Regions from separate parts of the Mesorhizobium sp. WSM4307 genome, predicted to be linked through region 2. Evidence: riboswitches for the same ligand, from Rfam matches in the RefSeq annotation. Region 2 holds a riboswitch; the other holds the start of a gene.

Region 1 (3,201 bases), on a different contig from region 2:
GCTGGCGATCTGCGCGTTCCTCTGCATCGTCACCGTGTCGGGCGCCTATGCTGCGCTGCGCTGGACGGGCTGCAATGTGCGGGGGCGCTTGGACGCCGTCTGCTGGCCGGCGGAGCCGATCGCGGACGAGGCCGAGGCGGTCTGGCACGCGGCGGCGCCCGGCCGGCTCGACATTGTCGGCGGCGATACCCAGGTGGCCTTGCTGGCTGGCCTCAATGCCTATGACAAGCCGTCGATCTTCACCGATCTTGACACCCGGTTGGCGCCCTGGATCACCAGGCAGCGCTTGCGCGACCACGGCATGCTGATGGTTTGGCGAGGACATGGCGTGCCGCCGCAGTTGCGGACATGGCTGGGCAACCTCCCGGTCAAGACCGTTCTTTTCAATTGGTCGCGCACGGCGCCGCCTTTGGCAATCAGCTTTGCTGCCATTCCGCCGGGCACGCTCTATCCGCAGCTTGCCGTCGACAGCCCGACCCAGTATCCGCCCAACTGAAACGGTTCGATCCCCGATCGCGTCGTGATATCGTTCGTTCATGGCCGCGTTGTTTCCACGCGACTGGACGAAGCGGACGACAATGCCCATCTATTGGGAAATCCAATTTTATCTGCGCAATTCCGGGCGGGAAACGCTCGCATGAGCTGGAATTGCTTTTTGAGGAGACGTGACATGGCGACTTCGACCGAACGCGCAGTGCTTGCCGGTGGCTGTTTCTGGGGCATGCAGGATCTGATACGGCGCTATCCCGGCGTCATCTCCACGCGCGTCGGCTATAGTGGCGGCGATGTGCCCAACGCCACCTATCGCAACCACGGCACCCATGCCGAAGCCATCGAGATCAATTTCGATCCGGCCGTGATCAGCTATCGCACGCTGCTGGAGCGCTTTTTCCAGATCCACGACCCGACGACGCGCAACCGCCAGGGCAATGATGTCGGGTTGAGCTACCGTTCGGCGATCTACTATACGAGCGACGAGCAGAAGCGCGTCGCCGAAGATACCATTGCCGATGTCGATGCCTCCGGCCTGTGGCCAGGCAAGGTCGTCACGGAAGTCGCGCCGGCCGGTGCCTTCTGGGATGCCGAGCCCGAACATCAGGACTATCTGGAGAAATATCCAAACGGCTACACCTGCCACTTCGTCAGGCCGGGCTGGAAGCTGCCGGTTCGCGAGAAGGCCGCATCCTAACGATTGGGCAAACGCATCGTTGGGAATGATATCGAAAAGCCGCTGGATGTCCGGCGGCTTTTTCAGTTTGGGCAATCACTTACTTGCCGCAGTTGTTGTCGTTCACGGTGGGGGCCGTCGCGTTGCCGTTGGCATCGGACTGCGCGCCTTGCGGATTGGTCGGGCAATTGCGATCCGCATCGGAGTTCATGTCGCCCGGCGCGATGGTCGTGCTGTTGGTAATTGCCGGATCGACCGTATCGGGCGAAGCCGGCGTGCTCGGGTCTACAGTCACTGACCGGCCGCTGCCGCCGGACCCATCCATGCCGTTTGCGGTGTTGCTGGTGCAACGCTTTTGGCCCGGTGCGCTGAAAAAACGGCTTTCCCTTCCGTTCGAATGGTGCTTTAACGCGCTCATCCACAGGGGTGCTCCGTACGGTCGGGGCTGAGACGGGGGCGGCAAGCCCACAGACCCTAGAAGCTGATCTGGGTAATACCAGCGGAGCGAGGCGGGCGATGTTTTCAGGCGCACAGATTTCCCTTTATCCCATGGCCGACGATTTCGTCGGTGTCATCTTGGGCGCGCTCGGCGCGCTCGACCCCTACCGGGACAGGCTCCGTATCGAGACCGACGACATCTCGACCTTGCTGGTCGGGCCACCCGAAGTGTTGTTCCCGGCGCTGCGCGACCTGTTCGTGGCGGCGGCGCGGAGCGGCAAGCATTGCGTGCTGTCGGCCGCCATTTCGCGCGGCTGTCCCGGCGAGCCGGACGATCCGATCTGCCGCTCCGACGCGTTTGGCGGGCCTGTCGGGCCGCTCGGGCCGCGCAAGGAAGCCGCCATCACCGCCGTGCGCAATGCTGCTGCCACCGGCCAGCCGGCGGCGGCGCAATTCTCGCTCTATGTGATGGGCACCGGCGACCACATGGATGAGATCTATGGCTGCATCGATTTCCTGAAACGGTCCGGCGTCTACGATCGCTCCAAGAACTTCTGCACCAAACTGCGCGGCGATACCGGCGCGATCTTTTCGGCGCTGAATGAAGCCTTCTGCCGCTTCGGGCCGGGCGCCGGCCACGTAACCCTTGACGTCACGGTTTCCGCCAACAGCCCCACCGCTGTCTGAACAGAACGCGCCTTCGTCGCGCGGCCGTCAAGGTTATCCTCTCGTGGTCTCATCGTCGTCAAGCCGCCCGCGGCAGCTCGCGGGTCTCTTCGCCAAGGCAGCACCGGCCGTGATGTCGGTCGGGTTGCTGCTCGTGGCCTGGGAACTCTACGCAAATTATTCCGGCATCAAACCGACGATCCTGCCGGCGCCGTCGCGCGTCTTCGAACAGGCAATGCTCAATCGCGAGGCGCTGATCGACAACGCCATTCCCACCATCCGCGCCACGCTGATCGGCTTTGCCTGCTCGCTCGGCGCCGCTTTCGCGCTGTCTATGCTGGTCGACTTCTTCCAGCCGCTGCGGCGGGCGCTGTTTCCTGTCTTCATCGTCAGCCAGACCTTGCCGCTGGTGGCCATCGCGCCGCTGGTGGTGCTGTGGTTCGGCTTCGGTTTGACGCCAAAGATCATGCTGGTGGCGCTGGTCACCTTCTTCCCGATGCTGGTGGCTCTGGTGCAGGGCTACGAGGCGACCGAGGTGGAGATCGGTCAGATGCTGCGCGCCATGGGGGCAGGGTGCTGGCGTGTCTTCGTGCTGGCGCGGCTGCCTTCGGCACTGCCGTATTTCTTCGCCGGCCTGCGGATATCCATCACCTATGCCGTGGTCGGCGCCATCTTCGCCGAATATGCCGGTGCGGCCAAGGGACTAGGCATCTACATGCTCAACGCCAAGAACAATTTCCGCCCCGATCTGGTGCTGGCCGCGGTCGGCGTCAGTGCCGCACTCACGCTGATCCTGTTTGGGCTGACGGCGCTCTTGCAGCGCCTCGCCATGCCCTGGGAACGGATCGACCGCCAGCCGGCAGGGAAGGGGCCGGGGCGATGAGCCGGCTCGAATTGCGGCATGTGCGCAAGGCGTTTGGCGGCCTCGA
Region 2 (3,201 bases):
CTCCGTCGTATTGACGGAGAGATAACGGCGCGCCGCCACCGGCAGGTTGGTGTCGCCGACGACATTGGCGCCAAGCCGCGTCAATGCCAGCACCATGACAAAGGTCAGCGCGATCTGCAGCAAGGTCAGGGCGACCGCCCGCGCCGGGTCGAAATCGAAGCGCAGTGCCTGGTAGATGCCGACCTCCAGCGTCGTCGCGGCCGGGCCGCCGCCGAGCGTCAACACGATGGTGAAGGAGGTGATGCAGAGCATGAAGACCAGCCCGGCGACACCCGGCAGAGCGGCGCGCAGCGTCGGCCATTCGATCAGCCGGAAGGCCGGCCGCGCCGCCATGCCGAGCTGGCTTGCCAGCCGCCACTGGTCGGCGGGAATCGTCTGCAGCGCCTCGAGGAACAGGCGGGTCGCTAACGGCAGATTGAAGAAGACGTGGGCCACGAGAATGCCGGACAAGCCATAGATCCCTGGCCAACCCTGGCCGCCGACGGCGCTGAACAGGCCGGCGAAATAGCCGGCACGGCCGTACAGCGCCAGTATGCCGAGCGCCGCGACGATCGCCGGCAGTGCCAGCGGCACGGCGAAGAGCTGCAGGATGAAGGCGCGGCCGAAGAAACGCGGATGCCGCGACAGGGCGCGCGCCACGAACAGCGCCGGGATGACCGAAAACAGGGTCGAGAGGGTGGCCTGCCAGAGTGTGAAGCGCACGACGCGAAGCAGATAAGGATCGAAGGCCGCCCAGGCTCCCGAGAAATCATGGGCGCCTTCGACAAGCAGACCCGCGAATGCGCCGCCGATCAGCAGCGTGATCGCGCCGAGCGCAATGATGCCAGCGCTGACGCGGGGATCAGCGCGTTGCACGATCGACCGCCAGTCTCCGCATAGCGACACTTATAGAAGGTTGCGTTCCTTGGCGCCCCCCTCTGTCCTGCCGGACATCTCCCCCACAAGGGGGGAGATTGGCTGTTTCAGCGCCTCGCTCATACCTATAGCGTCGGCGATTGGCGAAATCACCGATAGCATTCGATCTCCCCCCTTGTGGGGGAGATGTCCGGCAGGACAGAGGGGGGCGCCGTAGAGCACTCATCTTTCGATCATATGGCCAAACTATTTGCTCATCACCGCCAGCCATTCATCCACCCAGGCCTTGCGGTTGGCGGCGACCTCCTCGGGGCTGAACAGCAGGGTCTTGGCCGGCTTGACCAGTTTGTCGAAGGCCGGGTTGAGCGGCTTGTCGGTCTTGCCTGCCGGGAACATCCAGTTGGTCTCGGGAATGGCATCCTGGAATTTCGGCCCGGTCATAAAGGCGATGAATTTTGCAGCCAGCGGGTTCTTGGCTCCGGTCGTGGTGATGCCGGCGACCTCGATCTGCAGATATTCGCCTTCCTCGAAGGAAGCGGCCTGGTAGCGCTCCGTGTTCTCGGCGACCATGTGATAGGCCGGCGAGGTCGTGTAGGACAGCACCATCGGCGCCTCGCCCTTGGTGAACAGGCCATAGGCCTCGCTCCAGCCCGGCGTCACGGTCAGCACCTTCGTCTTGAGCTTGGCCCAGGCTTCCGGCGCCTTGTCGCCATAGACCGACTTCACCCACAACAGCAGGCCGAGACCCGGCGTCGAGGTGCGCGGATCCTGGATGACGATCTTGTCGTCGGCACTGCCTTCGACCAGTTCCTTCAGGCTCTTCGGCGGCGTTTTCAGTTTTTCGGTGTCATAGACGACGGCGAAGTAGCCGTAGTCGAAGGGAACAAAAGTATCGTCGCTCCAGCCACCCGGCACGTTGACATCGGAGACCGCGCCATGCGGGGCAAACAACCCGCTAGCCTTGGCATCGGCGGTGAGATTGGTGTCGAGGCCGAGCACGATATCGGCCTTGGTCGACGCGCCTTCGAGCTTGACGCGGTTCAGCAGGGCCACACCATCGGCGACCGAGACGAACTCGACGTCGCAGCCGCATTCGGCCTCGAATTCCTTCTTCACCACCGGGCCTGGGCCCCAGTCGGCGGTGAAGCTCTCATAGGTGTAGACGGTGAGCTTGTCCTTGGCCAAGGCCGGCCCGGACAGCGCCACGGCCATGGTCGAGACAAGAGCGTATAAAAGCGTGCGCATCGGCGCCTCCTTCGTTCGAATTGAAAGGAATTGAGGCGTCGGACTATCCGAAACGTCTAATCCCTCCGCCGGTACAAACCGGATCAGGTTCAGCGGGTTGGCGAGACTGCCTCTCAGCCGGTCCGCGAAGATCGCGTCCGGCACCCCGTTAGAGCGTTTTGACACATAGGCCGGGTCGGGGAACCGCGCAAGTGGCAGTTTGCCGGCCTTCCGTTTCCGCTGCCGGGCTGGTACAGGCCACCAGATATGAGCACATTCACCATTCTGCTTGGCGGCGATCTCATCCGCACGCCCCGGCTCGACCGCCAGGTCGGAGGCTCGCGCGTCATTGCCGCCGACGCCGGCATCGGCCATGCGCGGCTGCTGGGCCTGATCCCGGAACTGTGGGTCGGCGATTTCGATTCCGTGCCGGCCGACCTGCCTGACGATCTCGCCGCGGTGCCCCGCCAGACCTTCCCGCGAGAGAAGGACAAGACCGACGGTGAACTGGCTATTGCCGCAGCCATCGAGCGTGGCGCGACCAGCCTGGTGCTGGCGGGCGCGTTCGGCGGCAAGCGCGCCGACCACGCTTTCCTGCATCTGGCGCTCGCCCTGCGCCTGGCCGAGGCCGGAATGGAGGTGCTGTTGACCAGCGGCGCCCAGGAAGGCGTACCCTTGGCGTTGGGAACGGCTGGCTTCGACTATGCCGACGGCACGCTGTTTTCGATCCTCGGCTTTTCCGAGCTTGTCGGCCTGACCGTCACTGGCGCCAAATGGCCGCTCGACCAGGTCGAGGTGGCCTTCGGTTCGTCGCTGACCATTTCCAACGAGGTCAAGGGCCGCCTCGAAATCGCGCTCGGCCACGGCCGCGCGCTGCTGCTCGCGCATCCGTATCCACTACCTGAAAGCTGACATGGCCCCGCCCCTTCTCAATCTCGACGGGATAAAACTGACCTTTGGCGGCACACCGCTGCTCGACGGCGCTGCCTTGACCGCTTCGGCTGGTGACAAGATCGCGCTGGTCGGCCGCAACGGGTCCGGCAAGTCGACGCTGCTCAAGATCGCCGCCGGCCTGATCGAGCCGCAGGATGGCGAGGTGTTCCGCCAGCCCTCGGCAACCGT

What was found. A riboswitch is a leader RNA that binds a small molecule or an ion and turns the genes downstream of it on or off. The one in region 2 is predicted to bind thiamine pyrophosphate.
Region 1: it holds a riboswitch for thiamine pyrophosphate, as region 2 does, so the genes downstream of both, FJV83_RS10230 (YkoF family thiamine/hydroxymethylpyrimidine-binding protein) here and thiB (thiamine ABC transporter substrate binding subunit) in region 2, are expected to answer to the same signal.

The regions. Positions count from the first base shown of each region.
Region 1 covers NZ_VFTB01000004.1:31,072-34,272, forward strand. Annotated here, with positions in the region: gene FJV83_RS10215 (glycosyltransferase family 39 protein) at 1-496, shown strand, start outside; gene msrA (peptide-methionine (S)-S-oxide reductase MsrA) at 671-1,189, shown strand; gene FJV83_RS10225 (hypothetical protein) at 1,269-1,586, opposite strand; TPP riboswitch at 1,581-1,694, shown strand; gene FJV83_RS10230 (YkoF family thiamine/hydroxymethylpyrimidine-binding protein) at 1,685-2,293, shown strand; gene FJV83_RS10235 (ABC transporter permease) at 2,337-3,155, shown strand; gene FJV83_RS10240 (ABC transporter ATP-binding protein) at 3,152-3,201, shown strand, end outside.
Region 2 covers NZ_VFTB01000017.1:124,642-127,842, reverse strand. Annotated here, with positions in the region: gene thiP (thiamine/thiamine pyrophosphate ABC transporter permease) at 1-855, opposite strand, end outside; gene thiB (thiamine ABC transporter substrate binding subunit) at 1,102-2,100, opposite strand; TPP riboswitch at 2,144-2,258, opposite strand; gene FJV83_RS32500 (thiamine diphosphokinase) at 2,347-2,991, shown strand; gene FJV83_RS32495 (ABC-F family ATP-binding cassette domain-containing protein) at 2,993-3,201, shown strand, end outside.